4 regions of the Paenibacillus sp. FSL E2-0177 genome follow, and region 2 is predicted to be linked to each of the others. Evidence: riboswitches for the same ligand, from Rfam matches in the RefSeq annotation. Region 2 holds a riboswitch; each other region holds the start of a gene.
The links. A riboswitch is a leader RNA that binds a small molecule or an ion and turns the genes downstream of it on or off. The one in region 2 is predicted to bind cyclic di-GMP.

Region 1 (4,771 bases), 380 kb from region 2:
TCTAAGTATACCCAACATTCTTTTGATATCGTGTCTGCACCTGAGTTTTTACGTGAAGGGTCAGCGATTCGCGATACCCTCCATCCTGATAGAATTATCATTGGCCTTGATAATCCAGAGCTGGAACCAACAATGCGCGAGCTTCATAAGGGTTTCACAGAAAATGTATTTGTAACAGATATACGCAGTGCTGAAATGATCAAATATGCTTCGAATGCATTTTTGGCCACGAAGATTTCCTTTATTAATGAGATCGCCAATATTTGTGAAAAAGTGGGAGCTGATGTAACCGAGGTAGCACAAGGAATGGGTATGGACCAAAGAATCGGGTCATCCTTCCTGCAGGCTGGTATCGGTTATGGAGGCTCCTGTTTCCCGAAAGACACTAATGCGCTCATTCAAATTGCGGGCAACGTCGATTACGAATTCAAATTATTGAAATCTGTAGTCGAAGTGAACAAGGGACAACGGTTTATGATCATCTCCAAGCTGCATGAATCACTTGGCAGCCTGCGCGGTTCGACGATTGGGATATGGGGGCTTGCCTTTAAGCCTAATACTGATGATGTCCGCGAAGCTCCCGCCAGAGAGATTGTTGAGGCACTGGTGGCTGAAGGGGCAACAGTCAAACTATATGATCCAATCGCAGCTACAAATTTCAGGCAGCAATATGATCATCCGCAGCTTCGCTGGTGCAATCTGCCTGAGGAAGCGGCTGAGGGCAGCGATGCCGTATGCCTCTTGACCGATTGGAGCCTACTCAAGGATATTGATCTGCATCAGCTGGCGAAAAGCATGCGCAATGGGGTGCTGATCGATGGACGCAATGTGTATTCCAAGGAGCAAATTGAGGGTACCGGACTCGTTTATCATTCTGTCGGCCGCCCGCAGATGGGTGGATTGAGCGGTTATTCTGCTAGTGTGGCTGGAGCGGTTTAATCTAAGTTATATTGATTGAACTTGTGATTTTTCTATTTAGGGATGAGCCGTGACTCCAGAGAATGTTTGGACTTCCAGCCGCTGTTGTCTGCAGATTTCCTGATTTTAACCGCTGATAGCGGTAGAAATCCGCAGACAAAGGCGGACGCTATCGCTCTTACAGTTCCCAAATTCCCCTCCGCCACTTCGTTCCCTTATTTTAAGGTTCTAAGCAATTTATAAAGTTAGGTACTCTGATTATATACCGCAGTAGCAGTAGCATTTGTAGTTGTAGTTGTCATTGTCTCTGTGGTGGCAACTAGTCTTGCTCTTGTAGTTGCAGTTGTTCTTACAGTTGTTGCAGTTGCAGCTGCCTCCCCCAGAGCAGAAGCAAATCTTTAGAAAAACGTGCCTGCTTCCGGCTGGTACAGCCCGGTACGCACGGATCAAGTATTAAGAAGAAGTTGGTTAGGTTAAGAACGGAAAGGGAATTTGGAACTGTAGAAACGGAGTGTTCGCCCGAAAGATTTCCGTAGGAAAGCTAGCTTCGAAAGCATATGCATCCTCGGATTTCTACCGCGAGAAGCGGTTCAATCAGGAAATCTGAGGATAACAGCGATCGGAAGTCCAAAATCCCTTGGAGTGGTTTCTACCTAACAAATTTTTTTAGTGCATCCGCTCGAAATAAGGCTAAGCGGAAGCTGACGTTTTGATTACAATTCAAATATGCTCGATTTCCATAATTCAAGGAGGGTTCATTCTATGAAAATGGTACTTCTATCAGGCGGTTCAGGTAAACGGTTATGGCCGTTGTCCAACGACTCACGTTCAAAGCAATTTCTAAAGGTACTTGAAAGCCCTCAAGGTGAACCAGAATCCATGGTACAACGTGTCTGGAGACAGCTGGAGGAAGCAGGGATGGCAGAATCATCTTATCTGGCCACCGGCCGTGGCCAAGTAGAAATGATACAAAGCCAACTGGGAAGTCATGTGCCGATTATCGTTGAACCGGAGCGTCGGGATACTTTTCCGGCTATCGCCTTAACAGCTACCTATCTTTATTCAGTGGCAGGTGTTTCTCCAGCGGAGACGGTAGCAATATTGCCTGTTGACCCTTATGTAGAAGCATCTTTTTTCGATACCATAGCTATGCTTGAGGGGACCATGCTGGAAAGTGGAGCAAATCTGGCTCTAATGGGTGTTGTTCCTGAACATGCCTCAGAGAAATACGGATATATTATTCCTACCACCGAAGAGGCGGGGGAAAATGGTTTTATGAAGGTGAGTCACTTTCAAGAGAAACCTGACCGCATACAAGCAGAACAGCTCATCGAGCAAAATGCCTTGTGGAATTGCGGAGTGTTTGCCTTCCGCTTAGGGTACTTGTTAGATATTTTGCAGCGTAAAGGGTTGCCTTTAGGATATGAAGAATTGCAGAAGCAGTATAAGCTATTGTCTTCCATCAGCTTTGATTATGAAGTGGTGGAGAAAGAAGAACATATTGTGGTGCAGCCGTATGATGGATTCTGGAAGGATCTTGGAACGTGGAATACGCTGACAGAGGAAATGAGCAGCAAGCATGTAGGAAAAGGTTTTGTGACGGCGGATTCTGAGGGGACTTGCTTGATTAATGAGCTGGACATTCCGATTACGGTAATTGGTGCGAAGGATCTGATCATTGCGGCTAGCCCGGATGGGATTCTAGTTACCCATAAAGCTGAGAGCCCACGGATTAAAGAAGTGCTGAAGACCTTTGAACAAAGACCGATGTACGAGGAACGCCGTTGGGGTCATTACAAAGTTATTGATTATGTGAAATATGATGAAGGCAATGAAGTGCTGACCAAACGGATTTTTATATCCGAGGGGAATAATATCAGCTATCAATTACATCGCAAGCGTAGTGAAATTTGGACAATCGTCAGCGGCGAAGCAAGTATTGTGCTGAATGAGAAAAAACATAATGTGAAGGCTGGGGACGTGGTACGTATACCGGAAGGAACGAAGCACGCGATCCTTGCTTTGACGGATGTTGAGTTTATAGAGGTACAGACGGGGTCTGAATTAGTAGAAGAAGATAACATACGTATTACTTTAGACTGGAATGATATAGAACTACAACAATTCATTTCATAGGTCTAACCTATCTATTTAACCAATTCAAAATTTCTTGAAACAGGTAAATTGACTCAATTATCAAAAAAAGTCATAAAAACACTAAATATATCATTAATTGTCGTCGATACTTACGGTAAGAGAGATTATTTCTCTTAAATTGAAAAGGCAAACCTATCGAAAGGTAGGGACGCAAAGCTATAGGGCCTTCGAAAGAGTGGCAGCCTGGCTACCGAAAGGGAGATTATTTTGAAAGCTTACCGTACGTATCGATTGTTTGGTGCATTTCTGTCACTCGTCCTGTTTCTGACTGCACTTCCGCTTGCTGTTGGAATTTCGCCGTCTGTTGTCATAGCTGCTTCAAATTCTGGAACGCCAGTTACCCCAGGTGCCTCACCTGAAGCCGTAAAGCTGCTTAACTATTTTTACTCGATCTCAGGAAAAGGTATTATTGCCGGTCAACATGACTATTTAGAAAGTCCAGATGAAATTAACAATATGCTGAAGGGAACCAGCGGACAATATGCGGCTCTTCACGGTTATGAAATGGGTGCGATCAGTGGCCAGTCCGAAGCAACGATGGCTTGGCAACGTCAAAATGTGGTGAACAGCGCCATCAACTGGAATAAAGCGGGCGGGATCGTAGCTATGACTTTTCATGCTAACCTGCCGGGCACCTCTTATGACTGGGATAATGTGAAAAAAACACTTAGCCAGAGTGAGTTCGATAGTTACGTTACACCGGGTACCAAGCAATATAACAATCTGATCGCTGAGCTTGATAAGGTGGCCGTCTCTTTAAAAAGCTTGCGCGATGCCAACGTTCCGGTGCTTTGGAGACCCTATCATGAAATGAACGGGAACTGGTTCTGGTGGGGGAAGAAAAATAACTTTTCTAAACTATGGAATATTATGTATGACCGTTTTGTTAACGTTCATAAATTAAATAATTTGTTATGGGTATGGAGTCCGAATGCTCCCAATGTTTGGTCAGATCCTTATGCGCTAACTTATCCAGGTGCTGATAAAGTAGATATTCTGGCAGCAGATATATACGAAAATGATTACCAGCAAAAATACTATGACAGCTTATTGAGTCTAGCTGCAGGCAAACCGATTGCGATCGGGGAAAATGGTGAAATGCCTAATCTGGAGAAGCTTCAGCAATCGCAAAGTAAATGGACGTATATGATGAGCTGGGGAAAAATGCTTTACGAGAATAACAGTGCAGACACAATCAAAACATTTATGAATAGCAACTATACCCTGACCAGAGATAAATTAAATACTGGTCTGGCACCGACACCTAGCGCCGCACCAGCGCCGGCACCTTCCGAAGAAGAGGGGGAGGCAGCAATTCCTCTCGCGAAGGGGCTTGCAGGAGAGTATTACAACAACATGCAATTGTCGGGAGCAGCAGCTCTTAACAGAACTGATGCAATAATCGATTTCAATTGGCGGCAAGGCTCGCCGGATGCCGCCCTCGGGATTGATCGGTTCTCCATACGTTGGAGCGGTAAAATTAAGTCATTATATAATGAGCAATATACATTTTACACTACCTCAGATGATGGTATCCGTGTCTGGGTGAATGGGGAATCCGTGATTGATAGTTGGACTAAGCAAAGTGGTACTGAGCGTAAGGGCATTATAACGCTGAAGGCTGGCCAGCTATATGATATCAAGGTGGAGTATTACGAGAATGAAGGCGATGCGAGAGTCCGCTTGATGTGGGAAA
Region 2 (4,771 bases):
TCAGAGGGATGTCAAGACCTGGTAAGGTTCTTCGCGTTGCTTCGAATTAAACCACATACTCCACTGCTTGTGCGGGTCCCCGTCAATTCCTTTGAGTTTCAGTCTTGCGACCGTACTCCCCAGGCGGAGTGCTTACTGTGTTAACTTCGGCACCAAGGGTATCGAAACCCCTAACACCTAGCACTCATCGTTTACGGCGTGGACTACCAGGGTATCTAATCCTGTTTGCTCCCCACGCTTTCGCGCCTCAGCGTCAGTTACAGCCCAGAAAGTCGCCTTCGCCACTGGTGTTCCTCCACATATCTACGCATTTCACCGCTACACGTGGAATTCCACTTTCCTCTTCTGTACTCAAGCCACCCAGTTTCCAGTGCGACCTCAGGTTGAGCCCAAGGTTTAAACACCAGACTTAAATAGCCGCCTGCGCGCGCTTTACGCCCAATAATTCCGGACAACGCTTGCCCCCTACGTATTACCGCGGCTGCTGGCACGTAGTTAGCCGGGGCTTTCTTCTCAGGTACCGTCACTCCGGTAGCAGTTACTCTACCGGACGTTCTTCCCTGGCAACAGAGCTTTACGATCCGAAAACCTTCATCACTCACGCGGCGTTGCTCCGTCAGGCTTTCGCCCATTGCGGAAGATTCCCTACTGCTGCCTCCCGTAGGAGTCTGGGCCGTGTCTCAGTCCCAGTGTGGCCGTTCACCCTCTCAGGTCGGCTACGCATCGTCGCCTTGGTGGGCCGTTACCCCACCAACTAGCTAATGCGCCGCAGGCCCATCCCTCAGTGACAGATTGCTCCGTCTTTCATTCTTCTCTCAGGAGAAAAAAGAAATTATCCGGTATTAGCTACCGTTTCCGGTAGTTATCCCAGTCTGAAGGGCAGGTTGCCTACGTGTTACTCACCCGTCCGCCGCTAAGTCATTTTGAAAGCAAGCTTTCAAAATGACTCCGCTCGACTTGCATGTATTAGGCACGCCGCCAGCGTTCGTCCTGAGCCAGGATCAAACTCTCCAATTAGTATTGAAAAGAGCGATATGCTCATTTTGAAACATCTGACGAGAAAATTAATTCTCTAATTTTGGATTTCACTTACGTGAAATCCTACTCACTCGTTGTTCAGTTTTCAAAGATCAAGTTCTCGTTGGCGCCGTTTAATGTCTCAGCAGCAACTCTTATAATATATCATGTTGTCTTCAGAAATGCAAGCTTTATTTTTCGAAGCTTTTTATCAGCCTCGTCTGTATCGCCTGTACGCTGTCTAACAACGCTTACCTATAATACCCCAACTATTAATAGAAAAGCAACCCCTAATATAAAAATAAACAACTAGCTTAATAATTAAGCTAGTTGTTTATTTAATAGAGTTATGTTTCTAGCGACGAACTTAATAGTATTTTGCCGCAGTATATTTGCTTGAGGCTTTAATTAAATCGGTTTTCTTATCACTCTTTGAAAGTCCTGCATCCACTGTAGTATCAATGGTAACCCACTTCCCATTAAGCAACACTTCGTTCCAGGCATGATATTGCGTAACGTAGCTTGTATTCCCCATTACCAACTTAGCAGGAACATCTACACTCCGCAGCATTGCGGCAAAAAGAGAAGCGTAATCATAGCAAATCCCTTTTTTAGTAGTCAATGTCTTATCGATGCTTGGAATATAATCAGTAGTTACACTATTAGCAAGAGAGTAATCATATTGTACATTCGCAACTACATAGTTATAGATCGCTTTAACTTTCTCTTCGTCTGTTGTTTTGCCTTGTACTAATTGTTTAGCTTTGACAATCGCTTTATCAGAAGAACTCCATTTCACATTCTGTACGGAGCCCAAATATACGGAATTCGAGTCACTCATGGTTACGTCTACTACTTCGGAATATAATGCTTTGTATTTATTGCCGGTTGTATTCTCCAGAACAGAAACCTTATAAGTCCCATTTCCTTGTTGCAAAGGGAAGTCCTCAGCTTGTCCAGAAGCATACAAGTTATATGTATAGCTGCTGTTATCTTTGGTGATCATGAGTTTGATTCTTTTATCTTTCGGAATATCATAGTTAATACCAATAACACCTTGAGCCACTTTGGATGTAATCAACCAGCTGGCATCTGCACTTGCAGCTTGAGCTGTACTTACCGGAACTGAAGTCATTAGGACGAACAACGCCACCAGCATAAAATAAACCTTTTTCACGGATAAAACTCCTTTCGGTAGCTGGCTGCCATCCTTTCGGGAAGGCCCTTTAGCTTTGCGTCCCTACCTTTCGATAGGTTTGCCGTTATCGTATAAGCTCTATCTGTTCTAGCTTTACTAGATATAATTGATAGAATCCATTTGAAACAAACAAAAAAAGCCTCTTCATTCGGTAGCTGGCTGCCATCCTTTCGGGAAAAGGCCCTTTAGCTTTGCGTCCCTACCTTTCGGAAGGTTTGCCGTTATCGTGTTTAGCTTTCATAGTATAATACTATCATATTTATAGTTGTGAACAAGACCTAATTTACTAGATTACCCATTATTTTATAAATATCTCCCGGTATTTGTGTTTTCTTGTCATTCACTATTCTCATTTTGTTAATTTGGCATGAACAATCAGCCGATGCGTTGGATTCACTAGCGGATCACATGTAATCAGAGTAAGAATCTTATCCTTGTCATTCCCGTCAAGAACGGAGACATCACTCGGATCTACAACAGAAATATCGTATACCTCATAGTTAAACACCTGATCACTAGTCTTTACCGTGATAACATCCCCCACAACAACCTCATTCAATCTGTTAAACAAACGACCCGTAGTTCGAGCCCGATGCGCCGCGATTGCAGCATTCCCGATCTCTCCAAGGGGTGCCGTTTCTTTCATATGGGCTGCAGCATGTTTCATATTAGCTTTTGTAGCCCCTTCTAATACAGGCAGCTTCAAATCAATCTTATCGATTTCAATTAGTGCGATTACTTTGCCACCGACTTCAATCTCCGGTTCAGGCTTTTCTGTCTCTTGGGGTTGGGGCTGTGCCTGGGCATCCAGAACCGATTCCTCTGCTAACAGCTGAGTAACTTCAGCATACCTGCTCCTCAGATCTGACTGGGGAGTACTATCGGCAGTGCTTAGTTCAGCCGTTTCTAATAACTTCTCCTGCTGCCTGTCGTTGTACCATTCGTTAGCTGTCGGATATAACATGATAAGTATCCCAGCCAGTATGAGTAGATAGGAGAATTTACGCAATGTTATTCACCTCCGTATATTGTTTCTATGGTTATATACAAATCAAGCAGAAACAGCTACTTGCCTTTAAGCATAGCAACTCCTTCTGCCTGAAATTAATGTTTAAAATACCCATTTACGACTTCCAAAGAAATTGATGATCACCGTGATAAAGGTAACCAGCACCTTCGAGATCAAGACTTGAATACCTAGTTTGTCTGTCAACAGATGCATTAGCAGCAGTGATATTCCGAGCACTACCAGATTCAGCACGATAAACTTGACCAGCTGCACGCGGTCGAAGCCTTCTTTATTCCCCCGGTTGCGATCACGAAAGGTAACTTTTTTATTCAAAATAAAGCTATTCGCCGTGCCTGCACTATAGGAGATCACCTGCGCCAATGCGTATACCATCCCTAGTGAATTCAACAATGTAAAAATCACAAAATCAATAAGCGTATTGAGCAAACCTACGGCATTAAATTTGAGGAACTGTATGAATGCAGCGCGCAAGTTCTTATCTGACATCATTGTGGTCCTTCCGGCGGTCCAGTTGTTCTTCGTTCTGGTAGCCTTTAGTCTCACTAACAATATATAGCGGTCTATCTTTAGACTCGTCATAAATCCGTCCGATATACTCCCCAATCACACCCAACAGCATCAGAACGATACCGTTAAAGAGCAGATTAACGCCTACAATGGAAGCCCAGCCCGGAACCGTCCAGGAGGTAAAAAATATCTTTTGAAACAAGACGAAAAATAAATAGAGAAAGCTAGAGAATGAAAGGAAGAATCCAATATACGTAGCAATCTTAAGCGGCTTATGTGAAAAAGAGGTGATGCCATCTAACGCAAAACGAATCATTTTCTTCAGCGGATATTTGGTTTCTCCGGCAAAACGTTCTTCCCGTTCATATTCCACCATAGTCTGCTTGAAGCCAACCCAGCTCACCAAACCTCTGACATAGCGGTTCTTTTCTTTAAGTCCCCGCAGGACATCACATACCTTACGGTCAATAAGACGGAAATCGCCTGTATCCGTAGGAATATCCACACTTGTCATACTGCTGAGCAGGCGGTAAAAAAGCTTCGCGGTGACCTTTTTGAACATCGTTTCTCCGTGGCGCTTCAGGCGTTTCGCATATACAACGTCGTAGCCCTCTTTCCACTTCTCGATCATTTGCAAAATGACCTCCGGAGGATCCTGAAGATCAGCGTCAATAACAACAACCGCTTGACCTTCGGCATAGTCCATGCCAGCTGTAATCGCTACCTGATGTCCGAAATTACGCGAGAAGTCAATCAGCTTGACATGCTCGTCTCGTTCACAGATCTCCCGAATCATCTGGGCGGAACGATCACGACTGCCGTCATTGACGAAGACCAGCTCATAAGTATCGCCGCACTCGTCCATTACTTTTTTCAAACGTTCATAAGTATGGCTAATTACTTGCTCCTCATTGAACATGGGTACAATCACACTATATCTGGCTTTCACCTTTATTCCTCCTACAAGCTTTTTGGAGCGTTACATCCATCTACACTTCATAATAACGCTGCATTCATAA
Region 3 (4,771 bases), 1.7 Mb from region 2:
TATTTCAATTCATCTTGTGTTACTACACCGTCATAAAAGCTCATTCGCGTGGTCATTGGAGCCATAACCACTCGGTTTTTTAATGTCAGCCCTCTGCGAAAAGTTAATGCTGTGTCTAGTGCTATCATCTTTTTCCCAACTTTCATTAAATTATATTTAGATAAAATATTATATACATGCGCATACATATAAATTACAGCAATGATTTATTCTTGTCAACTAATAAAGAACTGCTATTGAATACAACAAAAAGCGCTGTTCATTGGAACAGCGCTTTTTGCTCGATATGAATGGTCCTTATTATTCTAGTTCGGCCGGTTTTACAATGGCTGCACCTTTATTATTTTTGGAATATTTAGCTTCGATTTTCGTGGTGTATGTATCTTTGGCTCCATCACTTACCAGCACATAACTCAGATCGACTGTCAGCTTTTCCGTTTGCCAGGTCTTAGTATTGACGAATAATTTCCACGTTACGCTTTTGGGTTGAACTGTCTCTCCATCCCAGAGGTTCTCCTGGTCATAGAGTTTGATTATCCCCTTAGCTGCTGTCGGATCGGTTACCGTGAATTGTAAGACTGTTTGTGCGCCAGCAGTGCTGACTTTCATGGATTTTTTATAACTTTTGACCGAATCAAGCATGGAAACAGGATCGTATTGGCCTTTAGAGTAAAAGGCATCCCATTCCGTTTTCTCCAGTCCAAGCCAATATTGTGCATCAGGATCGATTGGCTCCCCGTCATCGTCGTAACCTTCATCTTCAGATTCATCGATCAGTTCACTTCCGTCTACAAGATAGTAAAACTCCTTGTCATTGGCATATAGACTGTACGATGTTTCTAAAAGACTACTAGCGACAGTGCCTGCTGCGGCAAAATTCGGCAGACGGTTGATATCCAGCTTCAGAGTGTTGGTGTTGCTGATACGCACCCCGCCGCTTTGAATATCCTGTTTTTTGGTCACATCCAGATGGAAATTCTTTATTGCTTTGGAGGCTGCCGTTACTTTGCTGATCATCTGATCCGCGGTTACTACTGTTGAGGTAGCTGCTGACACTACTCCTGGATTAGACATCCATCCGATCGTTCCGGACAGCAATAAAGCACCTACTGCCAAACTAGTACCTATTGTTTTGAAAAAACTGTTCATGTACTTCCCCTTTCGGCCCCTTGCGATAATGTAACGCCGTATAGGTCGAAATAATAAAAGAGCTCAAAATAGACTACATATTCTTAGAGCTATCCTTTATGCTTCATAAGACATCCCTATGGCGGCCTGGCGATCATTTCCTTCTGTCGAAAGGTTTTAGACCCATGGCTTTGTGTCATCATCTTTCGATGATTTTACCTTTAACGCGGACATTCAATTAGTTTTAATAGATTACGGACGCATGTCCCACCGCTAATTTTATCATGGTTATAATTACCTGTAAACGACTTATCTTCCATTCGAATTCGCTATGATACTCAGAAGAAATACTACAATCAAAATGAAAAATGAACGATTACATACGCTTATAAGTCTTATTAATGAGAACAGTAAAGACAGGGGGTGCAGCAAAATGAGTGACCGGGAAATTTTCGAGCTCTATAAAGAACAAGTATATTATTTTTGTTACTACTTAATGAAAAATCAGGCAGATGCGGAGGATATTTCCCAAGAGGTATTTGTAAAAATTATCTTAGCGGATAAGTCGAAGGTAAGAAACTTGAAAGCTTGGATTTTACGAATTGCTTCGAATGAGTGCAACAGTGTGATCAAAAGGCGTAAGACGGGGTGGATGAAAGAAGTACGTAATTATTTACTATCCAGGTCTGAGGAATCAAACCCTGTAGAAAAACGTTTGGATCGACAGGAAACTAAAAAAGAATTACAAGGGTTATACAGTCAGCTTCCTGACAAAATCAGAATGGTAGTAGTCCTTCGTTTTATAAACGAATTGACTGTACCCGAGATCTCTAAAGTTATGAGCATACCCGAAGGAACTGTAAAATCCAGACTGAACAAGGGACTTAAAATACTAAATAGAATGGGTGGAACCCAACTAAAGGAGCTGAATAGTAATGAGTCTGTATATTGAAAAAGATAAACATATTCCCCGACCGGATTATGATTTGATGTGGACTGCCATAGAACAAGAAGCATATACACGTCAAAGAAATCAGCATGCCTCCCAGAATACTCCTAGGTCTAATAAAAAGGTTATTCCTATCAGTATTGTCTTCTCTTGCCTCTTACTTGTAGCCATTCCTGTATTCGCTAGTATGACGATTAATTGGGATAAAATTGGTGGTCGAAGTGTGAGCAATGCATTAAATAACGGCATCGGTCAACAGTATAATCTTCAAACTTCCAGTTCAGGAGTAACAATGAATTTGAACGGTGTTGTAACTGATGGAGAAAAAATGAAAATGCTGTTATCACTTGATACTAAATCTGATCTATCCAAATATACTGGATTTGCTACAGAGGAAAACATCATGACTAGTGAATCCGGTGCCAAGGCAAAGGTATACGGTTATTTAGAATACGATCCTGAAAGCCAGAAACTCATTGGAGTATATGAGACACCTGATACATTAAAGGATGATAAAAAGGACTATAGGTTTGAAGCACGGAATCTCATTTTTTACAGTGATCGGAATATTCCCTTACAATCTAATCATCAAGCAGGGGATACTATCAATACTGGAGTTAAGCAATATCCAAGCCTTCAAATCGAATCCGTTCGATATGTTTCCAATCAAACCATTATCCGTTACAAAGTCGCTGCATCACCATCTGACTTAGGACGGGGTAATCCACATTTGGTAGTTAGTACTGGTGGTCAAAAGAATGAAGCAATTCCAACCATCATGCCTAACGAAGGATCGGATTTATTTATTGAACAGGTTTTCAATATAACTGAATCAGATTGGAAGGAAGCTAGTCTTCATTTTAGTTACATTGAAGAAGCGAAACGATTTTCAGGTACGTGGAAGTTCGATTTTAAAGCAGATGGACAAAAAGCAAGTGAGGCGATTTACACTAAGAAACTGTATAACAGTCCTGAATTTCAAGAAAAGACCGGCATAACCTTAGATCAGCTAGTGGTTACCCCTTTGGATATCCAAATTCTAATAGATGAAAATGATTCGCTTAAAAAAGGAATTGCCCACTATAATACCGCTCAGTTGGTTATAGGTGATCAAACAATCACTGGGGGTTGGAATTTGAAAGGAGATCATTCCGAAAGCTACCAGCATTTATTTCAATTCGAATCTCCGGAATGGTATAACGACTGGTCCGATGTTCCAATGAAACTTATATTAAAGGATGCTGTCATTGAGAAACGTGATACTACTAAGAATTGGATCACTATAAACAAACCTAAAGAAGAAAAGCAGTTCACTTCACTTGATGTCGATGGGTTAAAAATTGAATTCACTTACTATACTGAGGGCGAAAATTTGATTGTCGAATCAACATCCAAATCTTCTGGCTTCAAAAGCGTTAACCAAACTACGTTACGGATTAATGGCAAAGAAGTGGTGCCTGAAATTACACCTAAGGGCATGATATCTACAGGAACTAATATTGATAGCTACAAAGATATCCCTTTCGACGAAAAAATCGAACTGAACCCTGGTATCTATAAATATAGCGATCCTAGCCGGAACGAGGAAATTAAACTTTAATACAGGAAGTTAATCTATGTCCCGCCCTTTCTAGTTAATCCTAAGGGCGGGTTATTTTTGGATAGAATCATTTCTGTTTATGTTTCTCTTTTATTTCCTTCACAACAAAAAAAGCATAAAACGGACTCAAGTCCGCTTTATGCTTTCCATTATTAAGATAAACAATATTTAACCAGCGCATCTCGCACACCATGCTCGTTGTTAGACCCCGTGACAGCATTCGCTGCCGCTTTGACCTCAACCGGAGAATTATCCATCGCAACGCCCATACCCGCGTATGTAAGCATAGAAATATCATTAAAATAATTACCGATCGAAAGAACTTCCTCTTGCGGAATTCCCAGCTTCACAGCCAGATTCTTTAAGGCGTTGCCCTTGGAGGCTTCCGGATGCATCAAGTCAACGAAAAATTCACCACTGCGCAAAATATTGTACTCATGGGTCCAAGTACGCCATTCACGTTCAGCTTCGTCAAGGATTTCTGGTTGTGTAAATACAGTAAACTTAACAACCGGTTCACGGAAATCTTCCCATGCTGGCAGTGTAGCCGGCACGATACGGAAGTGTTCATACATATAATTGGCTTCTTTGGTCAGGTTTTCTACATTATCTACATACATATCAAAAGCCGTATTCACATCATAATGAATATCATGCTTTCTACAATAATCAATATAAGGGTCAAGACCACGAGCATCCATACCGTATTGATGCAGCACTTCCCGATCTTTCACACGAACCGTAGCAGCTCCATTATGACCCAGCACATAACCAGACAGCCCCATTTCCTCCATAAAAGGAATCGAGTTCTGCGGACTGCGGCCGGTACATAACACGATCTGCCCGCCAAGACGCGTAACCTCAGCAATGGCTTCTTTATTCTCAGTGCTCAAGTGGTGATCATCATTCAACAGCGTACCATCTACATCTAGTGCAATCAGTTTGTATCTCATACTCCCACCATCCTTGTCTTTCTTTTTCTATATATATTGAACCTGGCTATTTGAGTTAAGTTTCAGTCGCAACTGCGGTTAATATTTGGACTTCCAGCCGCTGTTGTTTCCAGATTTCTTGATTTATACCGTTTACTAGTG
Region 4 (4,771 bases), 180 kb from region 2:
TTAATTTAAAATCGGTTGCACAGGCATAGCATTTAGTACATTACCAATATAAGAATAAACAGCAGCCCTTCCATTATGACGACCTTTATTGATTCTGGGGAGTTACAGGTGAATGTCTGTAGTATTGATATTTTTATAAGAACTTTTGTTTGTATATAATAAAAATAAATGTTCTTATTTTAGAGGCGATCAATGATGGAAAAGAGTATCGACCAAACGGTTGGGATTATTTATCAGGTCAAGGTGAGCAAGATTACACAACGCGAGATCGAGATCCGTGGCATCCGTGACAAACGTCCAACATAAACGAAGGGGATAAATATCATGCGGTGTATAACAATACGGCAGCCTTGGGCGACCTTAATTGCTCTTGGTGAAAAAGAGTTTGAAACTCGTTCATGGAGAACAGCCTACCGCGGTGAGTTAGGCATCCATGCCGGAGTGAGGATTGACAAAAAGATTTGTGAACAGGAACCGTACAAATCAGTATTGGCGAAACATGGCTATACAGCGAATAATTTGCCGACAGGAGCTATTATTGCTACAGGTCAGCTCGCGGGATGTTATGTGGTTACTCCAGAGGTGGATTTAAGGGAATGGATCAATGGGAACGAATATGATTTTGGCGACTATAGTGAAGGACGGTTTGCCTGGAAGCTTGAAGGGGTTCATCCATTAAGCCATCCAATTCCAGCTAAAGGTCGGCTAAGCTTGTGGGAGCACTCTAATCACTTCTGAACGGCGAACAATATTTTTAATGTAATTTTTATGTGCCTATCAGCTTTTTTTCAGGTTCGAGGTATATATTAGAGACACCAAACACCCCCCAGTGTTTTGTGGTATATCTCTCTCAGGTCTTGCCAACTCCCATGGTAAGGCCTATTTTTTTGTTCACTAATTGATTGGGGGAGAGAGCGCAGCGGCTTCTATACAGCTTTACTTAATCTGGTACTGTTCTTCGTAACTCTTAAAAGATGAAATATCCAGCCCTAGGTATCTGCGCATATGGATGGCAGCCTGAGCCGCAACAATGTCATTCAACAGCAGCATTCGTTCATGATAGCCACGACATATATACTTGGCTTCAATTCCAGTATTAAGTCTGTTTTGCTCATACACCTTGATTCCCCGTCTTCTCATTTCTGCACGAACATCCCTTAGATCTGTTGTAGCTACTGCAGCAGCTGTTCCAAGCACCTCCAGATAAGGGGCGGGTGTTCGTAAGTGTGTAGATAAAATGGCGGAGTCCCGTTCGAAAGCTGATAAAATCATCGGAAGCAATAAATAAGATTTCACCAGCATGTTGTCCCTGCTTTCTGCTCTATGCATGAATCTCATCACCTCTAATAGGAACGTATATTCGTATTCTACCCCGATATTCCAAAAATAATCAATGGTATTTCTAAACAGCTTATCCAATGTGATAAAATTCACAACTAAATAACGAAGAATAAATTATATTAAAAATTGTAATAATAAAAATTAATGTATCGAACGCAAATAAAGGAGAATTATGATGGAAAAAGAGGGCAGCCTCCAGCGTGGATTGTTTTTTGGTTTAATTCTGAGTGTTCCCTTATGGATATCCATATTGGGCTATATACAGTTACTTTAAAATTTAATGAAAAACCTTATGCGAAGCGCCTTTAGGCGCTTTTTTTGTGTGGTACTAATGCGGGGAATTATCGAAAGGAATTGATTGACAATTGTGGGTGTCGGGAGCTAAACTGTTATTAATTCAAAAGTATTAAAAGTCATAGACTGTTATTGGATAGAATGCTTCAGCTACCAGTTCTGGACTTGCAGTGTAATACATATATATAGTCATGATAATAGCAAACCGTCTGAAAGGGCGGGACGCAAAGTCCAGGAGTCTAAAGTGTCTTAAAGGCACAATGACCGTCCGACTGCCATGAGAAGGGAATTTCACTTCTTTTTGGCGGTCTTTTTTGTTGTTAGGTCCTTTAGAGTTTCTGGTAATTATTCTGATTAATATAAATCATAGTTTTAGGAGGTGTGCCATTTGAAAAGAAGAATAAAACCGTTACTCTCGCTTGTATTAGCTGGGATTTTGACGGTAGGTAGTGGGCTTTCCTCATTGGGAGCTGGAGTTGCTGGAGCTAGTAGTTCTTCTACATTGGGAATTGCAGCGGTCTACAACGTGTTTATTCTAGGGGATATAACAACAGTTTCGGATACGGAAGGAAGGTTTGCTGCTGGAGGTAACGTTAACTTAACCAACTATAGTGTTGGAGATAGGTTGACCGCTGCAGAGGTTTCCCTGACTGACACACTTGTTGTTGGAGGGAATCTTACTTTCAACGGAGGTACTGTTTATGGGAATATCGTGCACGGGGGAGATTTTTCAGGGAATGTAACGCTCCTCAAGGGTGGTACAAAAAGACAGGGGAGTACGATTGACTTTTCAGCAGTAGGTCAGTCTTTGAAGGACAAATCAGCAGAACTTGCAGCATTGCCGGCGAATGGAACAACAGTGTACCGATATGGCAGCCTTACCCTGACAGGTACAGATCCTGCGGTCAATGTTTTTAATGTTTCAGGAGATAACGTCTCTAATACCTACGGAATTACAATAAATGTTCCTTCAGGATCTACTGCAATTATTAATATTGATGGTTCTAACGTAAAAATGAAAAACTTCGGATTTCTACCTAATAACGTGTTGAACAGCAAGAAAATTTTGCTTAACTTTAGCCAAGCTGCGTATCTTGATATGGCAGGCATAGGTGTAATGGGAAGCATACTTGCCCCCTATGCTCATGTTGATTTTATTAATGGTCAGATTAACGGTACTTTAGTGGCGGCTTCACTCAAAGGTACTGGTGGTGGTGAATTTCACCACTATCCATACGATGGTGATGAACCTGGACCAACGCCGACACCAACGCCGACAGTGACGCCGACACCAACAGTGACACCAACGCCAACGCCGACAGTGACGCCGACACCAACAGTGACACCAACGCCAACGCCAACGCCGATAGTGACACCGACACCAACACCAACGCCAACGCCGACACCGACACCGACGCCAACGCCTACAGTGACACCAACGCCGACGCCGACAGTGACACCAACGCCGACACCGACGCCAACACCATGTCCGACGCCGACAGTGACACCAACGCCGACGCCGACACCAACGCCGACAGTGACGCCAACGCCGACAGTGACACCGACGCCAACGCCAACAGTGACACCAACGCCGACAGTGACGCCAACACCAACGCCGACGCCGACAGTGACACCAACGCCGACGCCGACAGTGACACCAACACCAACGCCGACAGTGACACCAACACCAACACCAACGCCGACAGTGACGCCGACACCAACAGTGACACCAACGCCAACGCCGACAGTGACGCCAACACCGACACCAACGCCGACAGTGACGCCAACACCGACACCAACACCGACACCAACGCCGACAGTGACACCAACACCAACGCCGACGCCGACAGTGACACCAACGCCGACGCCGACAGTGACACCAACGCCGACAGTGACGCCAACACCGACACCAACGCCGACAGTGACGCCAACACCGACACCAACGCCGACAGTGACACCAACACCAACGCCGACAGTGACACCAACACCAACGCCAACAGTGACACCAACGCCGACAGTGACGCCAACACCAACGCCGACAGTGACACCAACGCCAACGCCGACGCCGACGCCGACACCAACGCCAACACCAACACCAACACCGACGCCGACAGTGACGCCGACACCAACACCAACGCCGACGCCAACACCGGCACCAACGCCGACAGTGACACCAACGCCGACACCAACACCAACGCCGACAGTGACGCCAACACCAACACCAACGGTAACACCAGAGGCAACACCGACACCGACGGTAACGCCTGAAGCAACACCAACACCGACGGTAACGCCAGAGGTAACACCAACGTCGACACCAGAGACTTCTGTGTTCCCGATACCAACGCCATCATCCGTAATTGGCACTATAGTTCTTGCAGAAGATCCTGTGCCGCTTGGGCCTGTAGCTTCGCCGACACCAGCGCCAGTACCAACACCGTCGAATAGCACAGAAGTACTTGTTGATGATGATGAGATCCCATTAGGTCCGGTACCGGCAGTGACACCAACGCCAACACCAACACCTGATGAAATCATCGTAGTGGACGATACGATCCCATTAGGAAAGCCACCTGTGAAGGAATTGCCAAAAACGGGTGAATCAAGTCCTGCACCTTACTATGTAGCAGGTTTAGGTTTTGCACTTATCGGATTATTAATGAGAACCAAGTTCTCCAAAAAGAATAAATAATAAAGGGTAGATCAACATAGAGTCGCTTTCGGGAATGTCCCGATGGCGGCTCTATTTGTATGTCATGATTGCGATAGTTTGGTGCATTCTAAGTAGATGGTATACTCTTGTTGCAAAAGAAATGAAGAGGGGATGGCGAAGGCGAATTGATATGGTTCATTATTAGCGCTGTAATCATCATAGGGATTCTAATCTATGTGGGATTTTTCTTCTACGGTATTGCTATTAAACGAGCGCCAAAGGTATTTCTAAGTAATAATCCTAATCTGAAGGCTGATCCTCCGGTTGCCGGAGCTTCTTGGGGGGAGGGGAAGGATTGGGTCTCTCGCCAGAGCTTCGTGAATATTGAGATCGTATCTGCAGATGGACTTAAATTAAGAGGTTACTTACTCCAATCTAATCGTGCTGCGGGACGCACAGCCATTCTAGCCCACGGTTATTCAG

Region 1: another riboswitch for cyclic di-GMP. It lies ahead of MHI25_RS05190 (glycosyl hydrolase); the one in region 2 lies ahead of MHI25_RS03610 (transglutaminase-like domain-containing protein).
Region 3: another riboswitch for cyclic di-GMP. It lies ahead of MHI25_RS11115 (DUF6612 family protein); the one in region 2 lies ahead of MHI25_RS03610 (transglutaminase-like domain-containing protein).
Region 4: another riboswitch for cyclic di-GMP. It lies ahead of MHI25_RS02835 (choice-of-anchor A family protein); the one in region 2 lies ahead of MHI25_RS03610 (transglutaminase-like domain-containing protein).

What each region holds. Positions count from the first base shown of each region.
Region 1 covers NZ_CP150307.1:1,177,274-1,182,044, forward strand. The annotation lists gene MHI25_RS05180 (UDP-glucose/GDP-mannose dehydrogenase family protein) at 1-939, shown strand, start outside; gene MHI25_RS05185 (sugar phosphate nucleotidyltransferase) at 1,681-3,054, shown strand; cyclic di-GMP riboswitch class I at 3,191-3,270, shown strand; gene MHI25_RS05190 (glycosyl hydrolase) at 3,283-4,771, shown strand, end outside.
Region 2 covers NZ_CP150307.1:792,544-797,314, reverse strand. The annotation lists rRNA gene MHI25_RS03615 (16S ribosomal RNA) at 1-1,017, opposite strand, end outside; gene MHI25_RS03610 (transglutaminase-like domain-containing protein) at 1,385-2,194, opposite strand; cyclic di-GMP riboswitch class I at 2,208-2,288, opposite strand; cyclic di-GMP riboswitch class I at 2,363-2,445, opposite strand; gene MHI25_RS03605 (class D sortase) at 2,565-3,224, opposite strand; gene MHI25_RS03600 (GtrA family protein) at 3,327-3,734, opposite strand; gene MHI25_RS03595 (glycosyltransferase family 2 protein) at 3,721-4,701, opposite strand.
Region 3 covers NZ_CP150307.1:2,509,403-2,514,173, reverse strand. The annotation lists gene MHI25_RS11120 (NADH-dependent flavin oxidoreductase) at 1-146, opposite strand, end outside; gene MHI25_RS11115 (DUF6612 family protein) at 301-1,149, opposite strand; cyclic di-GMP riboswitch class I at 1,267-1,358, opposite strand; gene MHI25_RS11110 (RNA polymerase sigma factor) at 1,562-2,080, shown strand; gene MHI25_RS11105 (DUF4179 domain-containing protein) at 2,064-3,677, shown strand; gene MHI25_RS11100 (Cof-type HAD-IIB family hydrolase) at 3,830-4,630, opposite strand.
Region 4 covers NZ_CP150307.1:612,912-617,682, forward strand. The annotation lists gene MHI25_RS02825 (ASCH domain-containing protein) at 325-738, shown strand; gene MHI25_RS02830 (hypothetical protein) at 937-1,434, opposite strand; cyclic di-GMP riboswitch class I at 1,825-1,915, shown strand; gene MHI25_RS02835 (choice-of-anchor A family protein) at 2,024-4,327, shown strand; gene MHI25_RS02840 (alpha/beta hydrolase) at 4,474-4,771, shown strand, end outside.